4 regions of the Listeria rocourtiae subsp. hofi genome follow, and region 3 is predicted to be linked to each of the others. Evidence: riboswitches for the same ligand, from Rfam matches in the RefSeq annotation. Region 3 holds a riboswitch; each other region holds the start of a gene.

Region 1 (3,642 bases), on a different contig from region 3:
TTAACATTGTTTAAAATGCTTTGGAATGCCGGATTTGCTTTTCCTTCTTTAAAGAAAACTCCAATAACTGCTAAACGACTATCTTGATGTTCATTTACAAAGTGAGCTTCGATTGGATAATGTTTACCATCAACTGTATGCTCACTTTCTGCGTGGAAATGAAATTGGTTCAATTCAAATTTACGACCGTTAATTGTTGCTTGCCCACCATCATCGACTTGGATGCTATGGCCATTATCTACTTCATCTGTTACTTTTTGATTATAATTTAATTCGATTGTACCTGCATCTTTCATTGGTTCTGTTTTTGCTGTTTCAATATTGATTGGGGATTGTGTATCTCCCGCTTCAAATTGCCACGCTTTTTGATCATGATAGTCTAGATGATCTTCATGTTTTGCTGCTGATTCTGTTTTTGCTGTTTTTTCTTCTTTTTTAGTATCGTTGCTCGCATCGCTATTACCACAACCTGCTACGAGGATAAGTGATGCCGCGATTGCTGAAGCTGCTAATAGTTTTGTTTTCATGTTGAAAACCCCTTTCATTAAGTAACTTAATTATTATATTATATAATGATTCATAAGTGTGTGTAGTTTTTGTGACAAAAATAGGCCTTTTTATACAAGAAAGCATCAAATATGTAAAAAACCTAGCTGGATTGGCTCCAAAGCTAGGCTTCTGTTTATGAATTTATATTTGCAGTTTCTAATAGAAATTCTTTCATATGTGGTGCTTTATCTATTTTTTCCCATGGTAAATCTAAATCCAATCTTCCAAAATGGCCGAATGCCGCTGTTTGACGATAAATCGGGCGACGTAAGTCAAGCATCTTGATGATTCCGGCTGGACGTAAATCAAAGAATTTATTTACAGCATCAATTAGATCTTGCTCACTGTATTGACTCGTTCCATATGTGTCTATAGAAATCGATACTGGATGAGCAACTCCGATAGCATAGGCCAACTGTACCTCTACCTTTTTAGCAAGACCAGCTGCAACGATATTTTTAGCAACGTAGCGGGCAGCATACGCTCCTGAACGGTCTACTTTTGTTGGGTCTTTACCTGAAAATGCACCTCCACCGTGACGAGCATAACCACCATATGTGTCTACAATGATTTTGCGACCTGTTAAACCTGCATCTCCTTGAGGTCCACCGATGACGAAGCGACCTGTTGGATTAATGAAGTACTTCGTTTCTGCATCGAGAAGTCGCGAATCAATGACTTCTTCAATGACTAGTTTATGCAAATCTGATGCAATTTGTTCCTGTGAAATATCTGGATGATGCTGTGTAGAAATAACTATCGTATCGATACGAATTGGTTGGTTATTATCATCATATTCCACGGTTACTTGTGTTTTAGCATCTGGGCGTAGGTAAGTGAGTATATTATTCTTCCGTAATTCCGCAATTTTACGTGAAAGTGCATGTGCTAGCGAGATTGGAAGTGGCATTAATTCCTCTGTCTCATCTGTTGCAAAGCCGAACATTAAGCCTTGGTCCCCCGCTCCAATAGCATCAATCGCTGCGTCTTCCGAACCATCGCGTGATTCTAAAGCGACATCAACACCTTGCGCGATATCTGGTGACTGCTCATCGATTGCCGTTAAAACAGCACATGTTTCTGCATCAAAACCATATTTTGCACGTGTGTACCCTATTTCCTTAATTGTATCACGCACAATTTTTGGAATGTCCACGTAAGTCGATGTTGTTATTTCTCCTGCTACAAGTACTAGCCCAGTCGTTACAGTCGTTTCACAAGCAACACGAGCATCAGCATCTTTCGTTAATATTGCATCCAAAATTGCATCTGATATTTGATCTGCAATTTTATCTGGATGTCCATCAGAAACAGATTCTGACGTAAATAAATGACGGTTTCTTGCCATTCTTTATTTCCTCCTTTTTCTTCTCCATCGCGAAGTGGTTTGCAAAAATGCGAACTTATCGTCTGTTTCCTTCTAGTCTCGTTCACGCTTTATATGACATGACTCATGCCATGTCAACAAAAAACCTTCTCCCTATTTGCCAATTGCACGCGGAATAGAGAGAAGGTTATTATTTACAATACCTTCGCTCTCATCGATCAGGAATTCACTTCCTGCCACAGGTTAGCACCTTACAATATTTGTAGGTTGCCGGGTTTCAAAGGGCCAGTCCCTCTACCGCTCTGGATAAGAGTTTAATTTAGTTTTCACGTTATTGTAACATATTTCAGCTTTATTGTCACGCACAAAAATTTTTCATGTTTGCTCCTGCTTCTTTTTTCGAATATCACATGTTCTATTGTCTGCAACAACACTATATCCAAAACGGCCTGCTGGTTTTAGAAATGGTAAATACATGATGAGTCCAATCAAGCCGGTTAGTGGAAAACGCAATAGCATCCTACGAATCGCAAAAAAACCTTTTTTCGCATCACCATTCGGGGTAATGAGATGAATTTCGCGCATTAGTTCCTCTTGCGTAAACCCAGTGTTCTCTGATTCTTGAAGCGGTTTCCATTCAATGACATGCATCCAATCCAGCTTTTCAAAGAGTCGTTTTGTCGCCTTACAGAATCGGCAGTTTTGATCGTATAGAACAATATCCTTCATCCTATTTCAGCTCCTTAGATTATGTTTCCTGTTTACCATTCTCCCTAAACTATGTTAAAATGAACTTTATACATTGGGATTTCCCACATTGTATGAATGCTTGGTTCACCAAAGGAGAAGAAACTATGATATTTTCAACGTTAACTTTGATTATTTTTGCGATTTTTATTATCGCTGTGTGCATTTTTGAATTTATTTTAAAATGGCGCTGGTTCAAGTACTTTTTAGCAACAATAGGCTTGATTGCAAGCGCAGTTATATTCTTTATTAGTTTTTACAGTGGCGGGGTTGCACAGGCTGAGATTGCGATTGCTATTTTTATCGCTACACTTGGAGAGTATATTTTCTCCTTGATTATTAGCATTGTCGCTTGGATTCGTCGGATGTCAAATAAAACAAATGCCTAAGTAACTATTAAAAAAGTTGAGCCTTGCACCGCTTAGGCTCAACTTTTTTGTCGTTTAATTACTGGAATTCAAGGATATTAGCTCGTATGTAATAATCGTCTTATTGTCCTCCCAAATTAGTTTTAGGGGCACAGCAATACCGTTTGTCTCACTTTCTTTTGTCGTCCGAACTTCTACTGGAACATCAATCGGATAAATCCGGTATCCAGCCTTTTCCAACTCGAAAAAATTATCTGAAACCCGCTTTTCCTTTCCCTTTGTTACAATCATTGTATTGACTTCTAATGGCATTCCCATGCTTATTACCTCCAATTATTCATTTTTAGTTGGCGCATCGCTTCTTGAATCACGACTTGCATCCCTTCATCCTGCATAAAAAAACTGAACTGTTTTTGCTGAACGATATTCGCTAAATCCCCAGCTATCAAGGTCGGACCAAATGTTTCCATATAATCGACTTGGTTCACAAAATCGGTGACATTCGCTAAGTAAACTCGTTTGCTAAAAGTTCTTTCTGCGGTCTTTACTTCATATTGCGCTACAATATGTAAGCTATCTAGTTTCGCACCGGTTTCTTCCATTGTTTCGCGTCTTGCAGTTTCCTCGTTTGACTCTCCTGACTCGCCTTTA
Region 2 (3,642 bases), on a different contig from region 3:
AAATTGATTTGTTGTTATTGACGCACCCGCACTCAGATCATATCGGTAATGCGGATAAAGTAATCAAACAATATAAACCAAAAGAAATTTGGATGGATGGCCTCGTTTTTAATAGTTCCATTTATGAGCGCGTAATCGATGCTGCGCTAGCATCAGATGCTAAGTATAAAGAACCAAGGCGCGGTGAAAAAGCCACATTCGGCCCATTTGGAATTCAAGTTTTGAGCCCGGATAAACTTTCGGATAACGCAAACAATGACTCTATTGCGATTCGTTTAACGTACAAAGATATTGCCGCTATTTTTACTGGTGATGCTGAGAAATCGCGTGAGCGGGAAATGGTGGATAGCGGTCTTGATTTAGACGCGCAGATTCTTGATTTAGGCCACCACGGTTCGTCTACATCGAATCAACCTTATTTTTTAGATGCGGTCAAACCGGAAGTCGCGGTTTATTCTGCTGAGAAGGGCAATTCCTATGGGCATCCACATCGCGAAGTCATCCAATGGCTTAAAGATCGTGATATCAAGACATATGGAACTGATGTTGAAGGAACGGTAACAATTGAAACGGATGGCAAGCAAATTCATGTGGCAACAGAAAAATCAGGCACGCCACAACCAGGGAGCAATAATGGAAAACAAACAGCAGAAGAACCAGGAACATCAATTCCAGTACCTGAAACAATTAATATTAACACAGCAAACGCAGAAGAGTTACAATACCTTCCGAGTGTTGGGCCTGTATTAGCAGATAAGATTATTGCGGAAAGGCCGTACCGAACAATTGATGACCTGAAGAAAATAAACGGAATAGGCGATGGCATTGTTCGTCAAATTAAAGAACAAGGCAAAGCAACCGTAAAGTAGGTGAACCATGCGTAAAAAAGCAATTTTAGACCGTATCGAGGATGGGAAAGCCATTTTTCTTCTTGAGCCGGATCAGCAAATTTGGACCATCCCGCAAACGAAGTTACCTAACAATATTCATGAAGGTAGTTCCGTCCTCATCGAAGGAATGCAAATAACGCTAGATGTAAAAACAACCGCTGAAAATAAAGCGCGAATCGCGTCGAAATTAGAACAATTGCGCAACAAAAACAAATAACTTTTCCAAAAGTAGTTGACAGTATCCGAAATAAACGATATAGTTATAAAAAATAAATAACGACTTACACATTTTATCCAGAGAGGTGGAGGGATTTGGCCCTACGAAACCTCGGCAACAGATCATTTTTGATACTGTGCCAATTCCAACAAGCATTTCATTTTGCTTGGTAGATAAGATGAGACGACGAAGACTGCATTAATATGACTGTATAATTATTCGGTACATAGATGTTTGGACTAGGATCTCCTCTTATTCACTTAAGGGGAGATTTTTTTGTGTTAAGGCAACAAAGGGAGTGAATAGGATGATTGAATTCAAAAATGTAACAAAAACCTTCAAAAGTGGAGGCAAAGAAGTAACCGCATTAGAAGGTGTTAGCTTGACGATTGAAAAAGGCGACATATTTGGTGTTGTCGGTTTCAGTGGTGCTGGGAAAAGTACGTTGATTCGCACTGTGAATTTGCTTGAACGCCCCACAAAAGGCTCTGTAACTGTAGCAAGAACGGATTTAACGACATTGAAGCCTAAAGAACTTCGAGCAGAGCGAAAAAAGATTGGCATGATTTTTCAGCATTTTAATTTATTAAATTCCAAAACGGTTTTCGATAACATCGCGATACCACTAGCACTGATTCATACAAATCGAAAAGAACGAGAAAAAAGGGTACTGGAGTTGCTTCATTTTGTTGGCTTAGCAGATAAAGCAAAAAACTATCCCGATCAATTATCAGGTGGACAAAAGCAGCGTATTGGAATTGCACGAGCGCTCGCGACAAACCCAGATGTATTATTATGTGATGAGGCAACAAGCGCGCTAGATCCGGAAACAACAGGCGCGATTCTTGAACTGCTGCAAAAAATCAATAAAGAATACAATATTACAATCCTGCTTATCACGCATGAAATGTCGGTGATTCGTGAAATTTGTAATCGAGTAGCGGTTATGGAAGGTGGTCAAGTTATTGAAGAAGGCAAAGTATTCGATATTTTCTCAAATCCGCAGTCTCAAACTGCAAAAAACTTTGTCAAAACAGTTATCAATGACGACATCCCGGCGAGCGCTTGGAAGCTGATTCAGACCCATAATGCGACTGTTTGGAAATTTACATTTGTGGGTGAATCCTCAGGAAATCCACTACTCTCTAATATTGCGAAACAATTCGACGTCAATGTCAGCGTTTTAAGTGGGAATATTTCTGAAATTCAATCAATCGCTTTTGGTTATATGATTGTAGAAGTTACGGGTGAGGCTGAGGAAATAGCGAGAGCATTCGCCTATGCAACAACACAAAATGTCAAATTAGAGGAGGTTGGAGCAAATGGAAGTAACGTCTGAACAATTAAGCACAGCATTTATTGAAACGCTCTATATGGTTACTTGGTCGCTCTTGTTTGCCTGCCTTATTGGTATTCCACTTGGGGTTCTACTCGTTGTCACCCGAAAAGGTCATATTTTGCAAAATACGCTAATCTTTAATATTTTGAATCCGATTATTAATATTTTGCGTTCTGTCCCGTTCATCATTCTACTAGTGGCATTGATTCCTGTCACCCGCTTTATCGTTGATTCAAGCATTGGCGTCAAAGCAGCGATTGTCCCACTTGTTTTCTATGCTGGGCCTTATATTGCAAGACTTGTTGAAAACTCGCTTTTAGAGGTGGATCAGGGAATTATCGAGGCAGCTCAAGCAATGGGCGCAAATGCTTGGCAAATTATCTGGCGCTTTATGCTACCAGAAGGACTGAGCTCACTAGTTTTAACACTAACTACTGCGACAATTGGACTTGTAGGCGCTACTGCAATGGCGGGGGTTGTTGGAGCTGGCGGAATTGGGAACTTGGCGATTACCTATGGATATCAGCGTTATGATAACATTACGATGCTTGTTACAGTTATTATTTTGGTCGTTATTGTCCAGAGTGTTCAGTCTTTAGGGAACTTCATTTCTCGCAAAATTCGTCGCCGCTAGTGCCGGCGACGGCGAGAAAGGCTCATCTTCGCCGTTAAAGCCTGTGCTACGGTGCTCATGTACAGGTCGTACATTCCGCTCGTTGCTCGGATTTGCCTAGAATCTAAGCCTTTCTCGCCACCGCCTCGTTTGGTTGCTTAGTCAAAAAAGACTAGAAAATACGATTTTAAAGAATATAATAAATAAAACAAATAAAAATAAGGGAGTTTTTTGGATGAAGAAATTAATTTTAGTTTTAACGTTGGTATTGTTGGCTATTGTTGCTACTGCTTGTGGTGGTGGGGATGAGAAGGCTAGTGGAGATGAGAAGAACTTGGTGATTGGTGTCAGCGCTGGGGATCGTACATGGCCTGAAATTAAACGGATTGCTGCAAAAGACGGTATTACTATCGAATTGAAAGAGTTTAGCGACTATGTCTTGCCAAACCGCGCGCTTGCCGATGGAGACTTAGATGCGAATGCATTTCAAACAATTGCCTATTTTGACTCTTTTATTAAAGAGAATAAGTTAGATCTTGAGCCACTTGCTTCAACAGTGATTGCTCCAATGGGCGTGTATTCG
Region 3 (3,642 bases):
TCAAAGTTAATCCAGTCGATAACGCTGAAAAGCCAGCAATTGTTCAAACTGTCAAAAAAGCCCCAGTTAAACCTATTGCAGCACCTGCACCAGTGAAAGCAACAACATTAAAAGAACTACCGAAAACAGGAGACAATAGTTCTACTGGTTTGGTATTTGCAGGTTTCCTAGTTTCTGGGCTAGCTGTAGCACTTCTTAGAAAACGTGGATAATTGAATAAAAATTGGTGGGGAATTTACTTCCCTGCCTTTTCTTTTTATCCAACTCTTCACTTATTGTTTCAAAGTTTCATCTTTCTGATAACCTTAGTCCAAATAAAGAAGGCAAAAAATCCAGTCATTGGGATTTTTTTGCCTTTTAATAGTTACATCTATCTTATTTCAGTTTACCAACGAAGAAGAATGTTGCAATGCAGTTGATTCCTTGGACGATAAAAAATGTTCCAACAAGAATAACAATACCGATTGCTCCAACGATTGGATTGAATAGGGAGATGAATCCTAGAATAATTCCTAAAATACCTAGTGTTAACAACCAGCCCCACCCTTGTGCGCCTTCATTTTTAGCAGCAAATGCTCCGATTGTACGCATAATTCCGGCGAATAGAACCCACATACCGAAAACGAGAACGAGTGTGACCGTTCCTTCTAACTGGTCGGCTAATAGCAGGATTCCTAGTAATACGGATAAAATGCCTTCTGCTAATATCCAGCCTGATACTTTTTGTCCGCTACGGTTAGAGAAATATTGGATAATTTGGAACATTCCAAGAATTAACATCAATATTCCGATAAATAATGTGAATGATAGTAGAGAAATTCCTGGGTGAGCAACAAACCAGATTCCTAAACAAATCATTGCGATACCAGCAAGCAATACCAGTATACGTGTAAATGTTTTCATGATATGTAACACTTCCTTTTTTATGATTAGAACTTTTAGGCTCTGTTGCTTATATTACCCTACTTCTATTGATTAAAACACTAATTGTATTGAATAATATTTTATGAATTATGTTTTTAGTCACATTTGGATGATAAAATTAAAATGCAAGCGTAATTTTGATATTTTTTAGTAACTTTTGGAGCGTTACTTAGGAAGATGGCGCTTAAAAAATTCATAATTTGATTGAAGCTCTCTTATGTTAGAAAAATCTGTCTATTATCTTGACAACAGGGCCCAAATCAGTGTATGATAGAACCAATTTAATACGCTTCTTATCAAGAAAGGTGGAGGGACTGGCCCTGTGAAACCTTAGCAACCGGACGTTTGATCACGGTGCTAATTCCAGCAATTTTTGCGAAGATAAGCTGTTGATTGTAGAATCGTTGTTTATTCAACCTCTCCATCTTGACGCTTACTTAGCTCTTGATAGAGAGGTTTTTGTTTGGACTATTTTAAAGAGAGAACAGGTGATTGCATGGGAACGCTTAGACAAATGGAGCTTTTTAAGGAAATACCGTTGACGCTTGAAAATGGGGAGACGATTGGACCAATTGTGGTTGGCTTTGAGACATATGGAGAACTTTCTTTAGCGAAGGATAATTGCATTTTGCTAGAGCATGCTTTGACTGGGACGGCTCACGCGGCAAAACATTTTGGCGATGATGTTGCCGGTTGGTGGGATGATTTTATTGGTGCTGGAAAAACGATTGATCCGGTTGACTATTTTATTGTTTGTACGAATGTGTTTGGGGGCTGTAGTGGAACAACAGGGCCATCTTCTGTAAATCCGAAAACTGGCGCGGAATATCGATTGCATTTTCCAGGTTTTACGATTAAGGATATTATTAAGGTGCAAAAGGAATTATTGGATGCGCTCGGAGTTGTGCATGTCGTTTCGGTAATCGGTGGCTCGATGGGTGGGATGCAGGCAACGCAATGGGCGATTGATTATCCAACAATAACGGGCAGTGTGATAAATTTAGCCTCTCCCTTGGCAGCAAGTCCAGAGGCGATTGGATATAACTTGATTATGCGGATGGCGATTTTGAATGACCCTGATTTTAATGGTGGGGATTATGTTGGGCAACCTGAGGGGGGGCTAGCAACGGCACGGATGGTCGGAATGATGACGTATCGCACAAGTGAATTGTTTTCGAAACGATTTGAGCGATTTACAGTAGCTGATTCTTCCCCTGGCGCTTTTTCGAAAGAGCATTTCCAAGTGGAGTCTTATTTGCAATATCAAGGGGATTCTTTTGTAGAGCGTTTCGATGCGAATAGTTATTTGTATTTGACAAAAGCGATTGATTTGTTTGATGTGACGGTGAACGGCGTGGATGAAAAACCACTGTTTGCAGGTATTCAGATTCCGTATTTGCTAGTAGGTGTGACGAGCGATCAGTTGTTTCGAATTCATGATTTGCGCCGAGATTATGAACTGATGAAGGAATGGGATGTACCAGTGACGTATTATGAAGTGGATTCAGATTATGGACATGATGCTTTTTTGGTCGAAGTAGAGAAATTTCACCCGCTAATTAGTACTTTTTTGACGCAACATTCGATGATAGAATTGAAAAAATAAAACTGGGATAAAACTCATTATCATATAAAATAAGCGAGATATCATCAATCTTTTTTCGAGTAGGATGTGAATCTTGCTTGACAAAAAATCGAGCGAAAGCGTTTATATTCAGGGGATTTCCTAAAGAGCTAACCGTTCTCTTAATTCACGCTTAGATTAGGACTATACATGATGACTGAAAACGCTCGCAACAGAGCCACTAGATCGTTCTCCATTCCTGTCTATCTAAGCATCCTGAAAGAATGCCTACTCGCGATGCAAATAGGCATATTGTGGCTGTAGCGTATCACTTATTCGAACAGCCACAACAATGCGAGCTCTTTTCCAGACTCTTTTATACCAAATTTATTTTCGTATAACCGATATCCAAATCTCACATTCATAGTCATCTGCTCTATTATCTCCGAACCCGTAAACTTCCATCTGAGGTCCTGGTCCTTGTTCGTATTTACTATTTGGCAACCACTCCGTATAGATTTTTTGCCATGTTTGCTGAATTGCATCTGGTAATGAACCTATCGATTGAAACACAGCCCACTGTAGCCCTGGAACTTCCAATTTCCCTATACTACTAGGTAATTCTTCGGTGCTCTCCACTGCAATCCAATAATCCATTTCCTGTTTTAGCGCTTGCTCCTCAGATATGCTACAAATCCCCATATATTTCGTAATCTCTCCATTTCCAAGCTCCTTCAATCGTCCCATTATCCCCTCCGACCAAGATTCTTCCCAAAATTTAGGTATATCAATTAAGTTTTGTCCTTCTTTAAATGAAAAGACTTTTTTGATACCAACAACCTGAAACTCTTCGCGCTTAACAATTTTATAATCCATATCTCCATCCCTTTTCAAAATTTGACTTCTATTTACGTACCTCAAATATACCCTTTTTTCAAACAAAAATTCTTTCCAATACTTGTACCACAAAAAATGCACAAAAATAGAAAAAGAAGTGAGAGACTTTGTTCCTCACTAAAGCTATCATTAAAATATACCAAAATACAAGGAGGACTTTCTATTATTATGAAAAAGTACAGGCTTCTCTTTATTGCACTATTCCTTTTCATGGTGTTGCCTATACTAAGCACGCCAAGCAACGCGGAAGCATCAAC
Region 4 (3,642 bases), on a different contig from region 3:
CGTTTCTTTCTCCTTACGCGTTTTTAGACCGCAATCCGGATTCACCCAGAACTGACGCGCATCAATCACTTTTAGAGCTCGATGAATATTTTCCTGAATCTCACCCGTAGTCGGAACACGCGGGCTATGAATATCATATACACCAAGACCAATTTCCTTATCATATCCAACTCTCTCAAAAGTCTCAATAATTTCACCGTGACTACGTGAAGTCTCAATTGAAATTACATCTGCATCAAGTGCGCTAATCGTATCGATTATATCTTCAAACTCCGCATAACACATATGCGTATGAATTTGTGTATCATTCTTAACCGAAGTTGTCGTTAACTTGAATGAATATACCGCATCATCCAAGTACTTCTGCCATCTCGAACGTTTCAGTGGTAAACCTTCACGAAGCGCCGGTTCATCCACTTGAATTACACGAATACCAGCTTCCTCAAGTGCCTCCACCTCTTTACGTAGCGCCAAACCAACCTGATTCGCCACCACATAATCTGGCACATCATCACGCACAAACGACCAGTTGATAATCGTAACAGGCGCCGTCAACATTCCCTTCACAGGACGATCCGTCAATGATTGTGCATAAACACTTTCCTTCACCGTGATTGCCTCCGTAAACGCAACATCTCCATAAACCAATGGCGGACGCACCGCACGCGAACCATATGACTGCACCCAACCAAATTTTGTCGCTTGGAATCCATCTAGCTTCTGACCAAAATACTCCACCATATCCGTTCTTTCAAACTCACCGTGTACGAGCACATCCAAATCCAAATCCTCTTGAATCCGAATCCAGCGCTCCGTCTCCACCTCAATGAATTTCTCATACTCCGCATCCGTAATCACATTTTTTAACCAATCCGAGCGTTTCTTCCTGACCTCAGGCGACTGCGGGAAACTACCAATCGTCGTTGTCGGCAATAAGGGCAACTGTAACCACTCATGCTGCAACTTAATCCGCTGAGCAAAAGGTAATTCACGTTTAACATCTACATTCTCTAAATTGCGAATCGCTTCCTGAACCTCCGCATTATTTCGGTGATGCGATCCATTAATTGCTGATAATGCTTCTTTCGCCTCTGCAAATTCCGTCGCAACCGCATCCCCGTTCAGTGCCCCCGTAAGCGCTACTAACTCTACCAACTTCTCATCCGCAAATGACAAGCCTCCAAGTAGCACGTCATCTAAATCAGACTCACTCGCTTTTGTTACAGGTACGTGTAGCAATGAACTAGAAGGCTGTACAATCAAGCGATCTTTCGATACAACTTTTGCAATTCGCTCCAATAATGCTAACTTCGCATCCAAATCTGCGCGCCATACATTACGTCCATCAATCACCCCAGCTGCCAATGTTTTATCCTCAGGAAAACCAAATTTCTCAAGCGCTTCAATCGACTCCCCGTGATCATGAACAAAATCTACACCAATCGCATCCACAGGCAGTTTAACAACCTCTTCAAAATAATCAAGACTTTCAAAATAGGTTTGCAATTCAATCTTCAATTCAGGCGCAACATCCTTAAACGAAGCATAAACTTCCTCAAACAAAGCCAGCTCTTCCTTGTCAAAACTAGTGGCCAAGTAAGGCTCATCAATCTGCACCCATTTCGCACCAGCATCCTGCAACTCCTTCAAAATTTGACCATAAAGCGGAACTAACTGATTCAATAACCCTTTAAAATCAGCATTCCCTTTTGCCAATTTCAAATAAGTAATCGGTCCAACAATAACTGGTTTTCCATCGATACCAAGTTCTTTTTTCGCTTCCTCATAGTAAAACAATGCCCGATTCTCCGTCAACTGCGGCTTCGCATCCACAAGCTCAGGCACAATATAGTGATAATTCGTATTAAACCACTTCGTCATTTCCGAAGCCACGGCACCATCATTCCCACGCGCAACCTCGAAATATGTATCAAGATCCACTTTCCCAGCCTCATAGCCAAACCGTTTTGGCACAATTCCAAACGTGATACTCGTATCTAAAATGTGATCATAGAAAGAAAAATCTCCTACTGGAATCAAATCAATCCCCTTATCCTGTTGTTTTTTCAAAGATTGTAAACGCAATTCTTTAGTTTCAGAAAGTAATTGCTCTTCAGAAATCTTAGCATTCCAATAATTTTCAAGCGCCTTCTTCCACTCACGTTTCTCACCTAAACGCGGATACCCCAAATTTGAACTTTGAACTTTCGCCATTTCGCATCACCAATCCTTCATTATTTTTTTCATATAAAAAGCCCCTCCAGCAAAGACCAGAGAGGCTACGAATATCTAAAAATACAAATCCGTATTCACTCTCTTATCTTTCGAAACATGATGTTTCGCAGGATTTAGCACCTTTTCAAAAACTGAAAGGTTGCCGGGTTTCACAGGGCCAGTCCCTCTACCACTCACAATAAGAGTTATCATATGAAATTAATTACATCCAGTTCTGATGTATTGAATTTATATTACCATCCCATGAAATTCCTGTCAACTAAAAAATCACACTATTGTCGAACTTTTTCGAGCATTCCCAAAAAACAAGGCCAGAAAAGCCACAACCAATAGCCCAGTAATCACAAAATAAAACACATCGTTCCCGAATAAACCAATCATGATTCCTGTCGCAGAAGGGCCAATAATACTTCCCAAACTAAAGCTCATCCCTACTAAAATATTTCCAGCAGGTAACAGCTCAAGCGGCGTCAGATCCGTCATATAAGACAATCCAAGTGAATACATCGACCCAAGAAAAATCCCCATAACAAAAAACATCGCAATCAATAAAATACTATTAGAAACAAAAGCCGTCACAAAAAATAATGCAGCCCCCACTCCTACAAAAATCGGTAAAACCTTAGCCCTACCAATCCTATCACTCAAAATCCCAATTGGAACCTGAAATAAAATCGTCCCTACTGAAAAAGCAGAAATAATCGTCACGACCATGGCCTGTGGAATCCCATCACGAAGCCCAACAATAGGAAAAGTAGCATTAAGCGCAGTCTCCAATATCCCGTAAACAAAAGGCGGAAGCATTGCAATCCAAGCCAATTTAAACACACCCGAAAACCTCTTCAAACTACCAAAAAAAGAAATTTCACGTATAACCGCACTCTCTGCAACAAACTCATTCCTAAGAAACCATACAAGTCCCCAAGCAATCAGAACCAGAATGCCCGATATAAGAAATGGTAAATTCGCATTAATTGCCATCAAATTCACTAACTGCGGCCCGATTGCAAACCCCAGTGAAAAAAACAGCCCATAAATCGCCATATTCCTGCCACGCTTCGAAGGATGACTCATTGCCCCAATCCAAGTCTGAGAAGAAAAGTGCAACATATGATCTCCCACACCAATCAGCAAACGTAAAATAAACCAGAAATATAAATTAAACCAGAGTGGGAATATCAATAAAGCAACAGCTACAAGTCCACCTCCAACAACAATAATCGGCTTGTATCCAAAGCGATGTAAAGGCGCCTCAATAAACGGTGATACTAATAACACCCCAATGTATATACCAGTGGCATGAAATCCATTCAATCCCGAAGAAACACCTTTTCCTTCAAATATAATTGAAATCAACGGCAACAATAACCCCTGAGATAATCCAGATATAGCAACAACCACTGTTAA

Evidence for each region. Region 3 has a riboswitch for S-adenosylmethionine ahead of metX (homoserine O-acetyltransferase MetX). Riboswitches for the same ligand answer to the same signal wherever they lie in the genome.
Region 1: another riboswitch for S-adenosylmethionine. It lies ahead of metK (methionine adenosyltransferase); the one in region 3 lies ahead of metX (homoserine O-acetyltransferase MetX).
Region 2: another riboswitch for S-adenosylmethionine. It lies ahead of R8925_RS01215 (methionine ABC transporter ATP-binding protein); the one in region 3 lies ahead of metX (homoserine O-acetyltransferase MetX).
Region 4: another riboswitch for S-adenosylmethionine. It lies ahead of metE (5-methyltetrahydropteroyltriglutamate--homocysteine S-methyltransferase); the one in region 3 lies ahead of metX (homoserine O-acetyltransferase MetX).

The regions. Positions count from the first base shown of each region.
Region 1 covers NZ_CAUYTL010000018.1:37,790-41,431, forward strand. Annotated here, with positions in the region: gene R8925_RS09050 (carbonic anhydrase) at 1-527, opposite strand, end outside; gene metK (methionine adenosyltransferase) at 683-1,897, opposite strand; SAM riboswitch class I at 2,085-2,189, opposite strand; gene R8925_RS09060 (thiol-disulfide oxidoreductase DCC family protein) at 2,252-2,605, opposite strand; gene R8925_RS09065 (hypothetical protein) at 2,731-3,012, shown strand; gene R8925_RS09070 (DUF2584 domain-containing protein) at 3,067-3,309, opposite strand; gene ytkD (RNA deprotection pyrophosphohydrolase) at 3,315-3,642, opposite strand, start outside.
Region 2 covers NZ_CAUYTL010000001.1:235,391-239,032, reverse strand. Annotated here, with positions in the region: gene R8925_RS01225 (MBL fold metallo-hydrolase) at 1-869, shown strand, start outside; gene R8925_RS01220 (DUF3006 domain-containing protein) at 877-1,107, shown strand; SAM riboswitch class I at 1,178-1,287, shown strand; gene R8925_RS01215 (methionine ABC transporter ATP-binding protein) at 1,415-2,446, shown strand; gene R8925_RS01210 (methionine ABC transporter permease) at 2,430-3,080, shown strand; gene R8925_RS01205 (MetQ/NlpA family ABC transporter substrate-binding protein) at 3,295-3,642, shown strand, end outside.
Region 3 covers NZ_CAUYTL010000040.1:1,410-5,051, forward strand. Annotated here, with positions in the region: gene R8925_RS13795 (LPXTG cell wall anchor domain-containing protein) at 1-212, shown strand, start outside; gene R8925_RS13800 (HdeD family acid-resistance protein) at 376-903, opposite strand; SAM riboswitch class I at 1,215-1,312, shown strand; gene metX (homoserine O-acetyltransferase MetX) at 1,421-2,530, shown strand; gene R8925_RS13810 (GyrI-like domain-containing protein) at 2,876-3,364, opposite strand; gene R8925_RS13815 (leucine-rich repeat protein) at 3,554-3,642, shown strand, end outside.
Region 4 covers NZ_CAUYTL010000018.1:54,784-58,425, forward strand. Annotated here, with positions in the region: gene metE (5-methyltetrahydropteroyltriglutamate--homocysteine S-methyltransferase) at 1-2,214, opposite strand, end outside; SAM riboswitch class I at 2,315-2,420, opposite strand; gene R8925_RS09140 (MFS transporter) at 2,503-3,642, opposite strand, start outside.